Regions from separate parts of the Mesorhizobium sp. WSM4884 genome, predicted to be linked through region 2. Evidence: riboswitches for the same ligand, from Rfam matches in the RefSeq annotation. Region 2 holds a riboswitch; each other region holds the start of a gene.
The links. A riboswitch is a leader RNA that binds a small molecule or an ion and turns the genes downstream of it on or off. The one in region 2 is predicted to bind cobalamin.
Positions count from the first base shown of each region.

Region 1 (6,838 bases), on a different contig from region 2:
TCATCAACACGCTGTCGGCAACCGCCGCGACCTGCTGGTTGAGCCGGCCGGCAGCATCGCGGAACCGGCGCGCCAGCGCATTGTCCGGCACGATGCCGAGCCCGACTTCGTTCGACACCACGAACCAGGGCCCACGCGGACGCGACAGCACATCGGTCAGCCGCCGGCACTCGGCCTCGATATCATGGTCGGCCAGCATATGATTGGTAAGCCACAATGTCAGGCAGTCGACGAGCACCGGCTGGTGATCGGGCAAGGCCTCGATCGCGTCGGTGAGATCGAGCGGCGCATCGACGGTGACCCAGCCTTCGCCGCGGCGCGCGCGATGCAGCGCGATACGCTCGCGCATCTCGTCGTCATAGGCCTGCGCGGTGGCGATGTAGGTCCAGGGCGACGGGCTTGCCGTCGCCAAGGTTTCGGCATGCGCGCTCTTTCCCGAGCGCGCGCCGCCGACGATGAAGGTCAGACGACCCTTGGCGCGATCAGGCAAAGCTGCCGCGCAGGCTGGTCGCCGTGCCGGTGAAGCGGCCGCGCACCACGCCGACAACTGCGCCCAGCACCAGCCAGAACACCAGATCGGTGAGCGTCACCGCCACGACGAACTGGTGATGCAGGCCTTCGGGGATCGCGGTCTCGAAGCTTTCCGGCTGCGGCGCACCGACAATGTGCGGCGCCACGATCAGCGCAACACCGAGGATCGCAAGCGGCAGCGACTTTCGGAAAGCGATCAAACCGAGCCCGGCGGCCGTCGCGGCCACTGTCGAAATCCACCAGATCTGGCGCGGCAAAAGCTCGGCCGCGGGCATCGCCGGCAGTTCGGGTGGCAGGCCGAGGCCGGGCGCCAACGTGAACACGGCAAAGCCGGCAAGGCCCCAGAAGATGCCCTGGCGCCAGTTGCCGATGCCGCCGGCGAATTCGGAGACCGCGACCAGGATCAGCGCGAAGCCGATGCCGGTGACGATGTTGGCGACCACGTTGAAGGCGAAGCGCTCGAAGCCGTCGGCCGGCGCCCAGCCCTCGTCCTCGGCCGGAGCAGTTGCTTCCGCCGGCGCCGGAGCCGCGCTGCTCATCGCGTTGTCCGCCGGAGCGGCCGAACTCATTGCGTTGTTGCTTGTGCTGGCGGCGGCATGATCGTGGTGATGACCGCCGCCGGCCTTTTCATAGACTTCCGCCTTCAGGATCAGCGGCACGGTCGCATAGGCCTGCATGCAGGCGAGCGCTATGCCCGCCACGAGCCCCGCGATCGCCGCGATGAACACGACGTTGCGAAACAGGTTCATGATGTCAGGCCTTGCTCAGTGGCAGGGAAAAGCCATCGAATGGCGATAGTCGTGCGCGGCGTTGTGGACCGCATCGATATGCGAGAAGCCGACGAAACCGACGACGAAAATGCCGAGCAGCGCGGCCAAGGCCAGCTGCATGATGCGCGACTGCGAGGAGACGGAGGCGCCTAGGGAGACGGAAGCGGTATTCATGTCTTGTCCTTTCGCCCTCCACCCGAGGGCATCGAAGTCAACTTTCCCGTCGCCGGCAGGTCTCCTGGCTCGCGGATCCGCGCCCTTCCCCACCTTCCCGAGGAAAACCCTCAGTGGTTTATGGAGAGGACTACCGCACACAGTTGCGGGGGCAGCCACGGCTTTGGGTGGAAACTCCACCCTCACCGCATTCCCTCTTGGCTCCAAAAACGGAACCGACGACGGCGCAGACTATATGCAGAATCGCCGCGCCCGGCAAACCAAATTCCGTCACGTCGCAGCGTGATTGCGGCACGGGTTTGGGTTTCCGACCCCACGCATGTCTTTGTCCCGAAAACGGTTCCCACTTTCGGCAGACAGGCTTTAAGAAGCGGCGATCCGCTCGGCAACCAACTGCTGCAATCGCCACAAATGGCGGTCGTGAATGCCGCGCTGCTCGAGGTTCTTCACCGTATTGTAGAGATAGTCCGCGCCCGAGCCCCAATGGCCGCAGGATGTCGCCAGCCTCTCGACCACCACCTTCTCCTCGATCGGACCGGCATAGGTCGTGCCTTTGCGGTTGATCACAAACGCCAGCGCCCGGAAGCGTCCGGCGTTGCCCGTCAGGTTGAGCAGCCGCGGATGATAGCTTGTCGGCTTCAGCGTCATCTCGCGCCGGAAAAGCTTGTCCAATGCCTGCCGGCGGTCGTTGCCGTTCAGCCGGAAGGCGACGCCCTTGCACTGCCCGCCGCGATCCAGGGCCATCATCAGGCCCGGCTGCTCCTTGGTACCGCGCCAGCGCGTCATGTTCATGCAGAAGGAACGGTGCCAGCCGCGCGCGACGGCGACCCGCTCCTCGACATGATCGATCTCGGGCTTCCAGATCAGCGAACCATAGCCGAAGAGCCAGAGCGGCTCGTCGGCGGGGAGTTCAGCCTCCAGGGTGTCCAGCATCGTCTCATAGTCGGCGTTATCGAGATGCGCGGCATGCGGATCGGGGCCGCTGTCTTCGACGACTCGAAAACAACGAGCGACCAGCTCCTCGGTGAGCGACATCGTTCTTGCAGGCATATTTGCGATCCCGACCAGCCGGCAAGCGCCAGCGTCGGAAACGACTTTAAGGGCGGTGCCGGGACGCCACAATGGCCCGCAATTGACAACGGCCTTGGCCGGGTGTCGGCTGTCGGCAGCGAAGGAGAAGCCGATGCAGCCGAATCCGAGCGGACGCGATCGCTACAATGGTCTTACCAGCCTCGAGCCGACATTGCCCGCCACGGCGTATCGGGAACCCGAGGCTTACCAGCGCGATCTGGACACGATCTGGTACCGAAGCTGGCTGATGGTTTGCCGCGAGGCCGATCTCGTGGAACCTCTCGCCTTTCGAACGTCCCGCATCGGCTCGCAGGAAGTCGTCGTGCTGCGCGACGAAACCGGAAGCCTGCGAGCCTTCCACAACACCTGCCGGCATCGCGGCTCGCAGCTTTGCCAGGAAAGCGCTGGGCGGCTGAAGGCAAGGCTGCTCACCTGCCCCTACCATGCCTGGTCCTACTCGCTGCGCGGCGACCTGGTGCGGGTGCCGTCGAAATCGCTGCCCGAAGGCTTCGACAAGGCCGATTACCCGCTCTACCGGGTGGCGCTGTCGGTCTGGCGAGGTTTCGTCTTCGTCAACCTTGCCGAGGATGCCGATGACTCGGCGGAAGCCTCCTTCGATCCCGCTTCCGGCGATCTTGCGAACTGGCCGCTGGAGACGCTCGTCACCGGCCACCGGCTCAGCAAGGTGATGAACTGCAACTGGAAGATTTTCTGGGAGAACTTCAACGAGTGCCTGCACTGCCCGGGCGTGCACAAGGATCTGTCGCGGCTGGTGCCGATCTACGGCCGCGGCCTGATGGCGAGGCACGACGATCCGGAATGGACGCGCCACGCCGACAATGACGCGCCGGAGTTTTCCGGCGGTCTGCGCGCCGGCGCCGAGACCTGGTCGCGCGACGGACGCGTCCATGGGCCAATCTTTGCCGGCCTGACGCCGGCCGAGCGCACCGCCGGCCAGACCTACGCCACGTCGCTGCCCTCGATGTTCATCGTCGGCCATGTCGATTATGTCCGCACGGTGCGGCTCGCCCCGCTCGGACCCGAGCAGACCGAGCTCACCGCCGAATGGCTTTTCGCGCCGGAAGCGCTCGCGCAAACCGATATCGACAATATCGTCGCCTTCGGCACCCAGGTGCTGGAGGAGGACGCCGCAATCTGCGAGGTCAACCAGAAGGGCCTGCGCTCGATCCGTCACGAAGCCGGCGTGCTGATGCCCGAAGAATATGATTTGCGCCGCTTCCACGAGTGGGTGCGCGGGCGCCACGCGGCATTTCAGTCCCCAGTCAAAACGACTTCGGCAGATAGCGCCAGGTGAAGAAGCCGCAGAAAGTCGCCAATAGGCCAAGCGTGACGAACACCGAGCCGAGGCCGAAGAAGGAAAGCACCACGGAATAGACCAGCGGCGGCGTCAGCTCGGAAAAATCGAGATAGGTGCGGTAGACCGCCGCCATCTGAGCCCTTTCGTAAGAGCGCACCGAGCGCATGAAGGCGGTCGAACCCAGCGCGTCGAGCGCGATGGTGAACAAGGCGCCGCAAAGCAGGAAGGCGGCGGTGAGCAGCGGCGCGGCTTCGCCGACGCCGCCGGCCGCGAAAAGCATCGCCGCCATGGCGAAATAGGCGAAGGTCATCGTGCGGCGGCCGCCAAAACGCTTTCCCGCCTTGCCCCAGAAGATCGCCATGAACAGCAGCGCGTTGCCCGCTGACACCAGCAGTCCGCCGGCAAGCTTGCCCTCGCCGGTGATCACCATGAACAGCGGACCGTAGACGAAGAAGGTCGTCCAGAAGCAGGAGCGGCCGAAGGCGATCAGCCAGGCGAGGCGCAGCCGCGGCTGCGTGACGAAACGGCCTATATTGGCGAGCGGATTGGCTGGCCCGCTCTTGCCGGGACGGATCGAGGGGTTGTCGCCCAGCCGGTAAGCCCAGAACAGCGCGAGCAGCGCAAGCGCGAAAGCCACGACCGCGCCATGCGCGGCATAGATGCCGAAGCGCGTGTAGAGGAAGATGCCGAGCGTCGGTCCGCCCGTCCAGGCAAACATCGACCAGGCCATGCGCAGCGATTCCGCCTGCATGAAGTCGGTCTTGCGGATGTGATCCATGATGTAGAGGTTGAGCGTGATCGACAGCGCGCTCGCCCCCATGACACGGCAGAGCATGCCGGCGAGTTGCCCCGGCAGCGTGTGCGTGACGAAGAACACCGAGCCGATCGCTAGCATCAGGCAGCCGGCCGTATAGACCCAGCGTCGCGCGAAGCGGCGGATCAGCATCGGCATGAACAGCGTCACCGAAAGCCCGAGCAGCGAGACGACGGTGTAGAGGATCGAGACGATCTGCTCGTTGCGCAGGATCTCATAGGCCTGGATCGGGATGACGCTGGAGATCGTGGCGCGGGCAAAGGATTCGACCGCGTAGAGCGAGGCGAAGGTGCGCGCATCGGTTGGCCTGAGAGCCGGAAGCCAGATCGGATGGCGCACATGGGTGGACATCGGCCCTCCGAAAGTGAATCGCTCGCCAAATCTGGCCGGACTACCGGCAGGCAGGTAGCAGGAAACCGACTCCGAGAGGCCGAAAAGCGAAGCCGGCCAAAGGCTTTCCGCCGCTGGCCTAAAGCGGCGCGCCATTCCCCGAATGGCAGCGGCCCCTCTGTTGTTCGCGCGAACCGTGATAGTCGTTTGGCACGACTGAATCGGATTGCGAGATGATGAGCCTTCAAACGACGAGCGAAGCCGTCCAGGACGCGCCGAAACACAGCCGCATCGCCGCCATCGACGTCCTGCGTGGCATCGCGCTGATCGCCATGGCGAGCTATCACTTCACCTGGGATCTGGACCATTTTCAATATATCGAACCCGGCACGACCGCAGTTGGCGGCTGGAAGATCTATGCCCGCTGCATCGCTTCGACCTTCCTCTTCCTGGTCGGAGTCAGCCTATTCCTTGCTCATGGCCGGCAAATTCGTTGGCCAAGCTTCTGGAAGCGCTTTGCCATTGTCGCGCTCGCGGCATTAGCAGTTACCGCAGTCACCTTCTTCACTGATCGCAACAACCTGATCTTCTTTGGCATCCTGCACGAGATTGCGCTGGCCAGCTTGCTCGGCCTTGCGTTCCTGCGACTACCGGCGGTCCTGACGGCAATCGTCGCCGCGGCCATTATCGCGGCGCCTTACTATTTGCGCTCGGGATTCTTCGATCATCCGGCGTTATGGTGGGTTGGTCTCTCCGCTACCAACCCTCGCTCGGACGACTATGTGCCGCTGTTCCCCTGGTTCGGTGCGGTGCTTGCAGGCATCGCGGTGACGAAGTTTGCCTCCTCGGCCGGCCTGTTGGCGCGGCTGGGAACCTGGACACCCGGCAACTGGTCGAAGCCGCTGACCTTCCTCGGTCGGCACAGTCTCGCCTTCTACCTGATCCACCAGCCGCTATTATACGGCGGTGTTTCACTGTACTCTCAATTCTGGCCGGGCGAGGCTCAACTTAGGCAGTGTCAAGTTATGTGCGAACAGACGCACGATGACAAGTTCTGCTCGAATTATTGCGCATGTGCCTTTGACGCTCTGAAGGCCGATAAGACTCAGTACTCGACACAAGAGGCGTTCAATGAACATGTCGCGGACGTGGCCAGCACCTGTACGGCGGCGACGGAAAGCAAGATGGAGGGAGGACAACAATGACCGGCACCCAGCCGAAGCATGGGATCATCCCCTGGCCGCCCGTGATCTATGTCGTGGCGATCGCGCTCAGCGTCGTGCTCGGCATGCTCTATCCGCTGCCCTGGATCGGCGACATCTTCGGCGACATCCTGGTCGGCGCCGGTTGGGTGGCACTATTCGGCGTCGCAGCACTTTGGGTTACGGCCATCCGTACCATGGTGCGCGCGAAAACGACGCTCAATCCCAATGCTGAGCCTGACCATCTGGTGACGTTCGGACCCTTCGGCATCACCCGCAACCCGATGTATCTCGCCAACACGCTGCTGTTGATCGGCGTGTCCTTCATCACCGGCATCGCGTGGTTCCTGATCTTCGCCTTCCTCGCCGCCTTCGCGACACAGAAGCTGGCGATCGAAAAGGAGGAAAAGATGCTGGCAGCGAAGTTCGGCAAAAAGTACCGCGATTACGCCAAGCGCGTTCGGCGCTGGATTTGAGCCGAGGCCACAATGAAAGTTGCCAGTGTCAGCAGATCGCACACCTTGGCGATTGGCAGAAGCGGCCATGGCATCGTCATCCTAGGGCGAAGCAAGGAGCGAAGCGACGCAGTGCAGACCCTAGGATCCATGCCGTGACGCTAAGGCGTTGC
Region 1 is NZ_JARTVO010000001.1:389,431-396,268, reverse strand. It holds gene cobU (bifunctional adenosylcobinamide kinase/adenosylcobinamide-phosphate guanylyltransferase) at 1-490, opposite strand, end outside; gene P9236_RS01780 (CbtA family protein) at 483-1,280, opposite strand; gene P9236_RS01775 (CbtB domain-containing protein) at 1,296-1,475, opposite strand; cobalamin riboswitch at 1,512-1,710, opposite strand; gene P9236_RS01770 (gamma-glutamylcyclotransferase) at 1,839-2,525, opposite strand; gene P9236_RS01765 (aromatic ring-hydroxylating dioxygenase subunit alpha) at 2,659-3,861, shown strand; gene P9236_RS01760 (MFS transporter) at 3,830-5,029, opposite strand; gene P9236_RS01755 (DUF1624 domain-containing protein) at 5,245-6,213, shown strand; gene P9236_RS01750 (isoprenylcysteine carboxylmethyltransferase family protein) at 6,210-6,686, shown strand.
Region 1: linked by a shared signal. The riboswitch ahead of P9236_RS01775 (CbtB domain-containing protein) and the one ahead of bluB (5,6-dimethylbenzimidazole synthase) in region 2 are both predicted to bind cobalamin.

Region 2 (6,838 bases):
GCATTCGGCAGGTCCTCGTCGCCGACCAGCTCGGCGACGAAGGTCTGGCGCACGGGGGCGTCGAACGCGGCGGCGCAGCCCTGAAGAAAAGCCAGGACATCGACCTGCCAGAGCTGGACGACGCCGGCGACAGTGAGGATTCCCAGGATCAGGGCCAGGATGCCGAGCGCCGCTTGGGTCGCGATCAGCAGGTTGCGCTGGTTGAAGTGATCGGCGGCGAAGCCCGTCCATGGCAGAAGGAGAAGCTGCGGTCCGAATTGCAACGCCATGACGGCGCCAACAGCCGAGGCGCTGTGCTGCGTGAGTTGCGTAAGCACGAGCCAGTCCTGGGCCATGCGCTGCATCCATGTCCCGATATTCGAGACGAGCGCACCGGTTGCCCAGAGACGGTAATTGGAGTTCCTGAGCGAACGGAAGACGCCGGCGCCAGGGGGCTTCACGACCGGTCCGGCGTGTTGCCGCCATTGAATCGGCCGAACCGTCGCGCCGTCGTGACTGCCAGCAGGAAGATGCCAAGTCCCAGCGCCGCGACGTCGGCAGTGTCACGCAGCTCGAAGTCGCCGACACGGCAAACAAGAAGATAACCGACGACGAGGTTGAAGAAACCCCAGAGCGCGTTCACGGTCGAGGAGGACAGACCTTGTCCCGGCGGTTTGGCAAACGGGCTTTGGAACGGCCTCCCCATCATGCCGCTGACGAGGTGCGGAACGGCGTTGGCCAGGAACGCCCCGCCGAAGAAATAGGACACCAGATAATGCCAGGGCATATCACGCGCTCCTCGTCCGCGCCAGGAGATCGATGATCTCCTGGCTGGTTCCGGTTTCTCCCAGTCGTGGGAAGACGTTCTTGATGCTGTATTCGTGTGCCTCGGAACGCGTGTCCGTCATGGCGTCGGTCGCCAGGGTGACGTTGAACCCCAGCTCATAGGCCTGCCGCGCGGTTGCCTCGACGCCCGTTCCGGTGGCCACGCCCGCGATGACCACCTGGGTCACGCCCGCTGCCCCCAACTGCTCGTTGAGATCGGTGCTGGCGAAGGCGCCCCAGCTCCGTTTGGTCACGACAATGTCGTCTGGCTGTTGGTCCAGTTCGGGGATGAAATCGGTGAACCGGTCTGGAAGGGTGCCGCCTTGACGCGGTGGCTGCTCCGTGCGGCCGGGCGCGCTGCCGGCGACGTTAATCAGCACGACCGGCAAGCCATGTTTGCGAAACACTTCGATCAGCGTGCGGGCCTGGCCCACCACGTCTTCCAAGGGATGGTTGAAGGGCGAGCCGACAAGGCCCTTCTGCAGATCGACGACGAGCAGGGCTGTATTCGGGTCGAGCGTTGTCAGCGCCATGGGATGTCCTGTTGAGAGACGTGGTTTCGCGGGTTCGGGAATGGCTCAGTCGTCAACGACGCGATTGAGCAGTTCGGCTGCCTTATCGACGATTTCCATTTCGTCGCTGGAAAGCCGGGCCCGCAGCCGTCGTGACAACCAATCCTGCCGCGCCGTCCGTCCCTCCTGCACCCATTGGCGGCAGGCGTCAGTGAGCGACAGGAGGGTCTGCCGCCCGTCGGCAGGGTCTGGCACACCGCTCACCAGGCCTGCCGATTCGAGGGCGGCGACAACAGAGGCCATGGATTGCGGCCGCATGCCCTCGGCGCGCGCGAGGCTGGACGCGGTGGCCTGACCGTCTTTTTCCAGGCGAAGCAACACCGACACCTGGGATGGTGTCAGATCACCGACATCCGCCTGTTCGCGAAGGCGGCGCTTGAGCTTACCGACCAAGGCTCGGAGTTCGGTAGCCAAGGCGGCGGCGCGTGCGGAGCGAGGGTCTTCCGATTGATCGTGCATGGCGATCAAATGTCATATATTCAGGTAAACTGTCAAGTTAAACTTAGCAGTCTATCTGTATTATTGCTTGACCGGCACAGCCGGAATCTCGCCTCCCTCAACGGCGCCAGTAGCCAGGCCTCGCAGCGCATCGCCAGTTCCAAAGACCCCGAAGCGACATCGAAGAAGGCGATAGCGGCCTTCAAGCAGCTGCTCGAAGGCTTGCGCAAAAGCCCTGACCGCACGATCGGGTAACGATATCGCCGGTTTGTGCACCGGTTTGAGGCGGTCACCGCGCCGCCGCAATTGACAATCGCAGGCCTGAGCGCATCCTTCCCGGCCAACTCTGAGGCGGGAGAGTCGGGGCCATGTGGGACTTCAGCATCGGCCGGTCGGTGTCCATCATGATGCGGACATGGCCGTTCATCGTCTTTCGCATGATCGTCTATTTCGGCATCACGGTGGCCTACATCATGGCGACCGGCACCGGCGCGAGCGTCGGCTACGGCGTCGGCCATATCTCCACCGATCCGGACGGGCCGATGTCGTTTGCCTTGTGGGGCGGCGTGGTCGGTTTCGGTGTCGTCTCCATCGCCGTCTACTGGATCCGCGAATATATCCTCTATGTCCTCAAGGCCGGCCACATCGCCGTCATGGTTCATCTCATTGATGGCCACGACGTTCCCGACGGCCAGGGCCAGATCGCCTATGCGAAGGAAGTGGTGACCCAGCGTTTCGCCGAGGCCAACATTCTTTTCGTCGTCGATCAGCTGGTGAAGGGGGCCGTCCGCGCCATCACCGGCCTGATCGGCGGCATCGCGGCGTTCCTGCCCATTCCCGGCTTGAGCGGCCTCGTCAGCTTCATCAACACGGTCATCCGCCTGTCGCTGACCTATGTCGACGAGATCATCCTCGGCTACAACATCCGCATCAACTCGAACTCGCCATTCGAGACCGCCAGGCAGGGCGTCGTGCTCTACGCGCAGAACGGCAAGCACATGGTCAAGAACGCCGTCTGGCTGGCTGTGATCATGTGGGGTGTGTCCTTCGTCATTTTCCTGCTGATGCTTGCCCCGGCAGCCGCCATCCTCTGGGTGATGCCGGGGCAGCTTGCCGGCTGGGCCTTCGTGCTCGCTATCGTCTTCGCCTGGGCCTTCAAGGCTGCCTTCATCGAACCCTTCGCCATCGCTTCGCTGATGCAGGTCTATTTCGACACCATCGAGGGCCAGGTTCCGAATCCTGACTGGGATCGGCGGCTGGCCGAGGCCTCGTCGAAATTCAGGGAGCTTCGCGACAAGGCGCTCGGCTCCTTCGGCGGCTCGCGCTGGGATTCGCCCCGGGCTGCTTGAATGGCAGCCTCCACGACGGCAGACTGATCACGGCTTCGCTCGTTCCCACGAACCAAGGCGGGCGATCGCCGACTTGAGCGGTGCCTCGCCGGCACCGCAAAATGTTTCGCTCATCACCAACTCGGGCAGCGGCAGGCGCTTGCCCCAGCCATGCGCTTCGAGGTCCGGCTTCGGCGCGAATGCCGAGACGCGGCCGACGCAGAGATAGGCGATCGGCGTGACATGCTCGGGGATCGACAAGAGCCGCTTCAGCGCCTCGGTTTCGATGATGCTCACCCAACCGACGCCGACGCCTTCGGCGCGCGCCGCCAGCCAGAAATTCTGTACCGCGCAGACGGTGCTGTAGAGGTCCATCTCCGGATTGTGCCAGCGCCCGAGCGGCGAATTCTTCGAGCGCTGTCGGTCGCAGGTGATGCACAGGTTTAGCGCGCTTTCGCAGATGCCCTCGAGCTTCAGCTTGCGGTAGAGCGCCTGCCGCTCCGCCTCGATCGCCGGCAGTTCCTGCTCGCGCGCGGCCAGAAACAGGTCGCGCACCTGTCGTCGCCTTGCCGCATCGCGGATGACGATGAAGTTCCACGGCTGCATGTAGCCGACCGATGGCGCGTGATGGGCGGCCGTCAGCAGCCGCGCAAGCACGCGATCGTCGAGATCGTCCGAAACAAAATGGCTGCGCACGTCCCGTCTTGTGAACATCGCCCGGTAGACGGCGTCGCGCGCCAATTGGTCGAAGTCGTCGCCGCTCGTGGCGGCCGTTCGTTCCTGCATCGCTTGTCCCCTTGCGATAAGCAGTCTTCCGCCTGACCATGCGGACGACCATGTCTGCCGGGCCGGTCTTCTGGCTCGGGATCGACCCGCATCCGGCGCCTTCCCGTCCAGGACAGTGGCTTTTGCCGGCGCGGTCCCCCTCACAGCGTTGGGCACGCCACGGAATTCAACCGTGTTCCCGATTCTCCCGCGTCCGCGGGCACCAGGCAGCAATGGGACCTTATCGTGAAGCGGAGGCCGCGCCAATGCCGCCAGCGACACGGCACGGCGTGATTTTCCCCAATCATTCGGTGCTGGAACATGGCTATCCGGGCGACAGGTGCCTAGATTAGGGGGCATGGCTACCCGTCTCTACACCCATCCGGTATTTCTGGAACACCTCACGCCGCCCGGCCATCCCGAGCGGCCGGACCGTTTGCGCGCCATCGAACGCGTGCTGGACGACGAGGCTTTTTCGGCCCTCGACCGTGTCAAGGCGCCGGAAGGCGACGAGGCGACGATCCTCTACGCGCATCCGGAGGATTTTGTTGCCCGCATTCGCGCGGCCATTCCCGCGAGCGGTATCGTCTCGATCGACGCCGACACCAGCGCCAGTCCGAAAAGCTGGCAGGCCGCGGTGACGGCGATCGGCGCCGCCAATGCAGCGATAGACGATGTCTTCGAAGGCCGCGCCGCCAATGTCTTCGTTGCCGCCCGCCCGCCCGGCCATCACGCTGAAAAGACCACCGCGATGGGTTTTTGCCTGTTCAACACTGCGGCGATCGCCGCTCGTCATGCGCAGAAGAAGCATCAGGCCGAGCGTGTCGCCATCGTGGACTGGGACGTCCACCACGGCAACGGTACGCAGGACATTTTCTGGGACGATCCGTCGGTGCTCTATTGCTCGACGCACCAGATGCCGCTTTATCCTGGCAGCGGTGCCAAAAGCGAAACCGGCGCAGGCAATATCGTCAACGCGCCGCTTGCGCCGAGCACCGGCAGCGACACGTTCCGCGACGCCTTCCTGTCGCGCGTGCTGCCGTCGATCGATGCATTCAAGCCGGACCTGATCATCATTTCCGCCGGGTTCGATGCGCACCATCGCGATCCGCTGGCCGAGATCAACCTGACCGAGGATGATTTCGACTGGGCGACTGGCCAACTGATGGATCGCGCCGGGCGCCACAGCGGCAACCGGCTCGTCAGCCTGCTGGAGGGCGGCTACGATCTGCAAGGACTGGCATTTTCGGTCGCCGCCCATGTCGGGCGGCTGATGAAGGGATGAATTATGGCTGATGAAGCTAACGAAGACGTCAAGGCGATGAGCTTCGAACAGGCGCTCGACGCGCTGGAGAAGATCGTCGACGATCTGGAGCGCGGCGATGTCCCGCTCGACCAGTCGATCAAGATATACGAACGCGGCGAGGCGCTGAAGGCCCACTGCGACCGGCTGCTCAAGGCCGCCGAGGACAAGGTCGAGAAGATCAGACTGTCGCGCGACGGCAAGCCGGTGGGAACGGAGCCGCTCGACGCCGAATAGAACGGAAGCGGCGGGGGGGAGAAACAGGCAAGGAGTCCAAGCATGTGCCGAAACATCAAGACCCTGTTCAATTTCGATCCGCCGGCGACCGACGACGAGGTCCATGACGCGGCCTTGCAGTTCGTGCGCAAGCTGAGTGGCTCGACCAAGCCGTCCAAGCGCAACGAGCATGCCTTCCACCACGCCGTCGAGGCGATCGCGGCCGCCGCGCGCGAGCTGCTCGACAACCTCGAAACCACCCAGCATCCGCGCAATCGCGAGGAAGAGGCCGCCAAGGCGAAAGCCAGGTCCGCGCTCCGCTTCGCCTGAGGTCGTGACATGAGCTTCTTCCCGGGTAACGATCCGGAGGCCGGCGATGCATTCGCCTGCGACCAGATCGAATTGATGGTCATCCCCAACGCCAAGGACATTGGCGGCTTCGAGGTTCGCCGCGCCTTGCCGACCGCGAAACGCAGGCTGGTCGGACCGTTCATCTTCTTCGACCGCATGGGTCCGGCCATCCTGCGCGCCGGCCACGCGATCGACGTGCGTCCGCATCCGCATATCGGGCTCTCCACCGTCACTTATCTGTTCGACGGCAAGATCAGGCATCGCGATTCGCTCGGCACCGAGATGGTGATCGCGCCAGGCGACGTGAACCTGATGACCGCCGGCCGCGGCATCGTCCATTCGGAACGCACGCCGGAAGAGCTGCGCGGCGCGCCGATGTCGATCTCCGGCCTGCAGACCTGGCTTGCGCTGCCGGACGGCCAGGAAGAAATCGCCCCGGTTTTCGCGAACACGTCGGTGATCCGCCTGCCCGAGATCGACGCCGAAGGCGTCAGCGGCCGCGTCGTCATCGGTGAATTTTCCGGCCTGCGCTCGCCGGTCGCGACCGCCTCGGAAACGCTCTATGCCGATCTGCGGCTCGCGGCGGGCGCCAGCGTGAAAATCACGGCCGACGCCGAGGAGCGCGCCATCTACACGCTGGAGGGCGAGGTTTCGATTGCCGGCGACCGCTTCCCGGCCGAGCGGCTTCTGGTGTTCAAACCGGGCGAGGAGATCGTCGTTTCGTCGGAGCGCGGCGCGCATTTCATGCTGTTCGGCGGAGCGTCGCTGGGCTCCAAGCGTTATATATGGTGGAACTTCGTTTCGTCCTCGAAGGAACGCATCGAGCAGGCCAAGGAAGAATGGAAGACAGGCCGCTTCGATATCGTTCCTGGTGATGAGGAAGAATTCATTCCGCTGCCGGAAGGTTAGAGCTGGACGGACATCCTGCGCCAACCGCGTCACTGACACGCATTTACATTCGCTCGCCAGCGGCATATTTCGCGCATGATCAAGGCGCATATTGTGAAGGTTGGAGCAATTCCGGGAAAGTGTGAAGCGGTTTTCCGTCCGGAATTGTGTGA
Region 2 is NZ_JARTVO010000002.1:303,360-310,197, reverse strand. It holds gene P9236_RS04125 (MFS transporter) at 1-440, opposite strand, end outside; gene P9236_RS04120 (hypothetical protein) at 437-766, opposite strand; gene P9236_RS04115 (isochorismatase family protein) at 768-1,337, opposite strand; gene P9236_RS04110 (MarR family transcriptional regulator) at 1,383-1,835, opposite strand; partial or broken gene P9236_RS30850 (hypothetical protein) at 1,926-2,069, shown strand; gene P9236_RS04100 (hypothetical protein) at 2,183-3,163, shown strand; gene bluB (5,6-dimethylbenzimidazole synthase) at 3,191-3,928, opposite strand; cobalamin riboswitch at 3,971-4,150, opposite strand; gene P9236_RS04090 (histone deacetylase family protein) at 4,266-5,192, shown strand; gene P9236_RS04085 (exodeoxyribonuclease VII small subunit) at 5,196-5,447, shown strand; gene P9236_RS04080 (DUF2277 domain-containing protein) at 5,490-5,756, shown strand; gene P9236_RS04075 (pirin family protein) at 5,766-6,686, shown strand.

Region 3 (6,838 bases), on a different contig from region 2:
GTTCAACGCCAGGGCCATTGGTTCACCGTTCGATCGTGCCGGTGCGGCGGATCTTCTTCTGCAACAGAAGAATGCCGTAGAGCAGCGCTTCCGCGCTCGGTGGGCAGCCGGGGACATAGATGTCGACCGGCACGATGCGGTCGCAGCCGCGCACCACCGAATAGGAATAATGGTAGTAGCCGCCGCCATTGGCGCAAGAGCCCATCGAGATGACGTAGCGCGGCTCCGGCATCTGGTCGTAGACCTTGCGCAGCGCCGGCGCCATCTTGTTGGTCAGCGTGCCGGCAACGATCATGATGTCGGACTGGCGGGGAGACGCGCGCGGCGCGACGCCGAAACGCTCGCTGTCGTAGCGCGGCATCGAGGTGTGGATCATCTCGACCGCGCAGCAGGCGAGGCCGAAGGTCATGAACATCAGCGAGCCGCTGCGCGCCCAGGTGATCAGCGCTTCGGTCGAGGTGACGAGGAAGCCCTTGTCGGCCAACTCGTTGTTGATTTCCAGGAAGAAGGGATCGTCCTCCCCTACCGGCCTGCCGGTGTTGGGGTCGATGATGCCCTTGGGCTTCGGCGCGACGAGGGTGCCTGAACTGTCGTTCAATCCCATTCCAGCGCTCCTTTTTTCCATTCATAGGCAAAGCCGATGGTCAGCACCGCCAGGAACACCATCATCGACCAGAAGCCGAGCATGCCGACCTTCGAGAAGGACACCGCCCATGGGAACAGGAAGGCGACCTCGAGATCGAAGATGATGAACAGGATCGACACCAGGTAGAAGCGGATGTCGAATTTCATGCGGGCGTCGTCGAAGGAGTTGAACCCGCATTCATAGGCGGAAAGCTTTTCCGGGTCGGGATTGCGGTAGGCCACCAGGAACGGCGCGATGATCAGCGCGAGACCGACGACCATCGCCACTGCGATGAACAGGACGATGGGCAGATACGAACTTAGGAGTGCGCTCATGCGGCGACTTTCCTTTGGCGGGCCAGTTCACTTTGATTACAGCAACGGACTCTAATGCGGAAGCGTGACAGTTTAACCGCTGAACCGTTTTAAAGGGCCATGCTGCAACGCGGCGAGGGTTAGCGCAGCGGTTTCGGCGACGCAAGTCAAACCTTGTTCAAAATCCGGCGCTGGACGCCATATCGGAAGAAACTGGTCCGATCCGCTCCTGTTTGATTTCCTTCACTTTTTACTCCACTTTTCTCTCCTGACAGATCTCCCGCCATTTGCCTGTTAGCATGGCTGGAATCACCGGCTGGAAATCAGGTAAACGGATCGAGGCAAAGGCACCTTGATGAAGGAAAAAATCTCTCTTCGCATGGCAAGGCGCATCGCGCTCGGCGCGCAGGGTTTTACGGACCCTCGTCCGGGCGGCGAGCCCAACCGCCGGCACCTCGCCCGCGTGCTCTCCCGGACCGGCCTGCTGCAGATCGATTCCGTCAGCGCGGTGGTGCGCGCCCATTACATGCCGCTCTATTCGCGCCTCGGCCCCTACCCGCTTGCGCTGCTGGACAATGCAGCCGTGACCCGCAAGCGCGCCATCTTCGAATATTGGGCGCACGAGGCGTCGTTCCTTCCGGTCGAGACCTATCCACTCCTGCGCTGGCGCATGCAGCGCGCCGAACGCGGCGAGGAAATGTATCTCGGCCTCGCCAAATGGGGCCGCGAGCGCAAGGCGATGATCAATGAGATCTATAAGGAGGTGGCCGAACGCGGGCCGATCGCCGCCTCCGACATCGAGGGCCACAAGGGCAATGGCGGCTGGTGGGGTTGGAGCGAGGCCAAGCACGCTTTCGAATGGCTGTTCTGGGCCGGACGCATCACCACCGCCTATCGGCGCGGCTTCGAGCGCTACTACGACCTGCCCGAGCGCGTTTTGCCGCAGGCCGTGCTCGATCTGCCGGTGCCCTCGGTCGAGGACGCGCATCGCGAATTGCTGCGCATTTCCGCCCGCGCCCATGGCGTCGCCACCTATAGCGACCTCCGCGACTATTTTCGCCTGGCGCCAGGCGACACGAAAGACAGGATCGAGGAATTGGTCGAGGCCGGCGAGCTGCTGCCGGTGCGGGTCGAAGGCTGGGACAAGACCGCCTATCTCCACAAGGACGCCCGTTTTCCGCGCCGGATCGAGGCGCGCGCGCTGCTCGCCCCGTTCGACCCCGTCGTCTTCGAGCGCACGCGGACGGAAAAGCTCTTCGACTTCCGCTACCGCATCGAGATCTACACGCCGGCCGAAAAGCGCCAATATGGCTATTACGTGCTGCCCTTCCTGCTCGGCGACCGGATCGTCGCGCGTGTCGACTTGCGGGCCGATCGCCCGGCCAGCGTGCTGCGCGTCCACGCCGCCTACGCTGAAGCCCACGCTCCGCCCGAAACGGCTGCCCAGCTCTTCGACGAACTGAAACAGATGCAGCGCTGGCTTGGCCTGGAGCGCATCGAGGTGACACCCGCCGGCGACCTCGGTCCGGCGCTGGCCGACATCCGGGTGTCGTAGCCGCGCGTTGACAGGCGCATGGCCGTAAGCCTAAATCCTGACCCAGACGGTCTTCTCCCGGCAAAGGGAGGAGCCAAGAGGGAATGCGGTGCGGAGTTGAAAAATTCCAAATCCGCGGCTGTCCCCGCAACTGTGAGCGAAGAGCCTCAGCCGAAAACCACTGGGATTTCCCCGGGAAGGCGGCACGAGAAGGCGATGACCCGCGAGCCAGGAGACCTGCCGTCTGAGAGTTGAAGTATCCGATCGCCCGGCGGGTTTTCCGGGCAAGGAGCATGGTTTTGGATCGCAACGGCAGTTTCCCGGCTAATATCGCGGACGTTTCGTCCAAGCGCGATGACGCGCTGGCCGGCGTGACCGTCATCGTCTGCTCGTCCTGCCGTGACGAAACCGGTTCGGACGCGCGTCCGCGCGCCGGCGCCCTGCTGGCCGAGGATACGCGCAGCGCAGCGTCGGGCCAGGATATCCGCATCCGCACTGTCGAATGCCTCGGCAATTGCAAGCGCCGCCTGAGTGCCGCGCTGCTGCGCGACGGCTGCTGGAGCTATGTCTTCGGCGACCTGGAAACGACCAGCGGCGCCGACCTCGTCGCCGGCGCGAAGCTCTTCGCCACGTCGACCGATGGCCTCATCCCGTGGCGCGGCCGGCCCGATTCCCTCAAGCGCGGGCTCGTTGCCCGCATCCCGCCTCTCGATCTCCTGAAGGACCGACCATGAACGTTTCCGTTTCCCGTGTTCCGTGCACCGTCGTCACCGGCTTCCTCGGAGCCGGCAAGACGACGCTGATCCGCAACCTGCTCGAGAACGCCAAAGGCAAGCGGCTGGCGATCATCGTCAACGAGTTCGGCGATGTCGGCATCGACGGCGAGATCCTGAAAGGCTGCGGCATCGACACCTGCCCGGAGGAGAACATCGTCGAACTCGCCAATGGCTGCATCTGCTGCACCGTGGCGGACGATTTCGTGCCGGCGCTCGACCAGATCCTGTCACGCTCGCCGAAGGTCGACCACATCCTGATCGAAACCTCCGGCCTGGCGCTGCCGAAGCCGCTGGTTCAGGCCTTTCAGTGGCCGACGGTCAAGAGCCGCGTCACCGTCGACGGCGTCATTGCCGTGGTCGACGGCCCGGCGTTGGCCGACGGCCGCGTCGCCTCCGACATGGACGCGCTCAAGGCGCAGCGCGCTGCCGACGATTCCCTCGACCATGACGATCCGGTCGAGGAGGTGTTCGAGGACCAGATCGCCTGCGCCGACTTGATCATCCTGTCGAAGAGCGACCTGATGGACGCGGCGGGTTCGGAGCGCGCCAACGCCGTCATCGGCGAGCATGTGGCGCGTGCCGTGAAAGTCGTGCCGACAACGCACGGCAAGGTCGATCCGTCAGTCCTGCTCGGCCTTGGCCTTGCCGTCGAGGACGACATCGAGAACCGCAAGACCCATCATGACGACGAGCTCGACCATGAGCATGACGATTTTGACTCCTTCGTCATCGATATCCCGTCGATCTCGCATCCGGACGAGCTGGCAAAACGCGTCGCCCTTGCCGCCGAGCAGGAAAACGTGCTGCGCGTGAAAGGCTTCGTCGAGGTCGGCGGCAAGCCGATGCGGCTGCTGCTGCAGGCCGTCGGCCCGCGCGTCAATCACTATTACGACCGCGCCTGGACGGCTGCGGACGACCGCCGCTCGCGGCTCGTCGTCATCGGCCTCAAGGGGCTGAATCGCCCTGCGGTCGAGCGTATCCTCGCCGGCTGAGGCAAGCACGAAAAGCCCAACACGAAAAGCAATGCATATCCTCGCCACGACATCCGCCTCGCTCGACGATCTCGCCGAGCCGATCGACCTCAGGCAGACACCTGCGGATGTCGTGGCGCTGTCCTTCACCGATAGCGATCTCGCCGGACTGGCTGCCGCCTGGAAGGCCGACGCCGAGCGGCTGCCGTCGATGCGGCTCGCCGCGCTGCGCGACCTGCGCCATCCGATGTCCGTGGACCTCTGGATCGACGGCGTCGCCCGCCATGCCAAGGTCGTCCTGGTCCGCATTCTCGGCGGTTACGACTGGTGGCGCTATGGCTGCGACCAGCTTGCGGCGGTCGCACGCGAACGAAACATCAAGCTGGCGCTGCTGCCGGGCGAAAGCCATGACGAGGATCAGCGCCTGATCGAAGGCTCGACGCTGCCGCGCGCCGAGCTCGACGCCTTGCTCGGCTATTTCCGCGAAGGCGGCCCGGCCAATATGGCTGTGTTGGTGCGGAGATTGGCCCGACTGGCTGGGTCGGACGTGATGGTGGCTGAGGCAGTGAGCGTGCCGAAAGCGGGGTTTTATGAGCCAGGAGTCGGCGTCGTTGAGAAGCCGGGTTTCGCAAAACTCGGCGATCCTTCGCACCCCCCTCTGTCCTGCCGGACATCTCCCCCGCAAGGGGGGAGATCAGCCGTCGCTGGCCTTGGCGCCAATTCTTCCAGGTCAGCAGCAGAACCACCAACAGCATCTGCGATTGGCGAAATCGTCGATGACAGCTCAATCTCCCCCCTGTCCGGCAGGACAGAGGGGGGTGTGACGGAACTCGACGCTGGTAATCTCACCACCTCGGTCATCCCCATTCTCTTCTACCGCTCGATGCTGCTGGCGGCAGACGTCGCGCCTATCGACGCTCTCGCGGAAGCATTGAAGCTGCAAGGCCTCACCCCAGTGCCGATCTTCGTCTCCAGCCTCAAGGATCCGGCGTCCCAGGCCTTTGTCGAAACTGCCCTCGCATCGCTGAACCCGTCAGCCATCGTAACCGCCACCGCCTTTGCCTCCGGCGCCGAGCCGGGCGCCGAAACGCTCTTCGACCGCGCCGGCGTGCCTGTGTTCCAGGTCATCGTCGCCACGACGAGGCGCGAGGTCTGGGAGAAGAACCAGCGCGGCCTGGCGCCCGCCGACCTTGCCATGCATGTCGTGCTGCCGGAGCTCGACGGCCGCATCCTGGCCGGCGCGATCGCCTTCAAGGGCGAGGTTGAAACCGATCCGGCGCTCGCCTTCCGCGCCTTCGCCAACCGGCCGGAGGCCGATCGGGTCGCGCAGGTCGCCAAGCGCGTCGCGGCCTTCGTTCGCTTACAGCGGACGGAGCGGGCCGAGCGCAAGCTGGTGATCCTGATCCCGGACTATCCGAGCGCGCCAGGGCGTACAGGCTATGCCGTCGGGCTTGACGTGCCCTCGAGCGTGCTCGCCATGCTGCACGACCTTAAGGAACAGGGCTATGCGGTTGACGGGATTCCACAATCGCCGCGCGCGTTGCTGGATTTGCTGGAGGTTGGTGGACGCGGGTTAAGTCTAGAAGACTACTTGCGCTCGTCCACGGAACTGCCGGGAGGCGCGCGTGATGCAGTCAAGGCTGCCTGGGGCGGCATCGAAGACGACGGAGGGTTGCGCGAGGCTCCCCCCTCTGTCCTGCCGGACATCTCCCCCACAAAGGGGGAGATTGCTCTTTCATCTGCTCTTTCGCCAATCGCCAACGCCGCAGGAATAGTGCCATCGACGAAACTGCCAATCTCCCCCCTTGTGGGGGAGATGTCCGGCAGGACAGAGGGGCGCGCGACAGAACGCCGACCGTCCCAAGCAGCCCCCAACGAACGCTTCCCCTTCCGCGCCGCGACCTTCGGCAACGTCACCGTGGCGCTGGCCCCCGATCGCGGCCGCTCCGCCGACCGCCGCGCCGACTATCACGATCCGACGCTGCCGCCGCGCCACGAACTCATCGCCTTTGGCCTCTGGCTGCAGAAATCCCTCGGCGTGCATGCCATCGTCCATGTCGGCGCGCATGGCACGCTGGAGTGGCTGCCGGGCAAGACGGTCGCGCTCTCCGACACCTGCTTTCCTGAGATCGTCACCGGCTCTCTGCCGGTCATCTATCCCTTCATCGTCTCCAATCCCGGCGAGGCCGCGCAGGCCAAGCGCCGCATCTCGGCCGTCACGCTCGGCCATCTGCCGCCGCCGCTGACCGGCGCCGGTCTGGACGAAGCACAGCAGCGCCTCGAGCGTCTTGTCGACGAATACGCCCAGGCCGACGGGCTCGACCGTCGTCGCCGCGATCGGCTGGCGAGGCTGATCGTCGAGACCGCACAGAAGTCCGGTCTTGCGGCGGAGGCTGGCGTTGCCGGCACTGATGCGCCGGACGAAGCGCTGCGTCGCATCGACGCCTGGCTTTGCGACCTCAAGGATTTCGCAGTGAAGGACGGGCTGCATATCTACGGCCGCGCGCCGCAAGACGAAGCCGATCCGCTGCGCCGCCAAAGCGCCGAGTCCGAAAAGACAGCCCTGCTCGCCGCACTCGACGGTCGCCATATCAAAGCCGGGCCTGCCGGCGCGCCGG
Region 3 is NZ_JARTVO010000001.1:348,965-355,802, reverse strand. It holds gene P9236_RS01595 (NADH-quinone oxidoreductase subunit C) at 1-18, opposite strand, end outside; gene P9236_RS01590 (NADH-quinone oxidoreductase subunit B) at 23-604, opposite strand; gene P9236_RS01585 (NADH-quinone oxidoreductase subunit A) at 595-960, opposite strand; gene P9236_RS01580 (winged helix-turn-helix domain-containing protein) at 1,295-2,494, shown strand; cobalamin riboswitch at 2,525-2,733, shown strand; gene P9236_RS01575 (DUF1636 family protein) at 2,773-3,207, shown strand; gene cobW (cobalamin biosynthesis protein CobW) at 3,204-4,241, shown strand; gene P9236_RS01565 (cobaltochelatase subunit CobN) at 4,273-6,838, shown strand, end outside.
Region 3: linked by a shared signal. The riboswitch ahead of P9236_RS01575 (DUF1636 family protein) and the one ahead of bluB (5,6-dimethylbenzimidazole synthase) in region 2 are both predicted to bind cobalamin.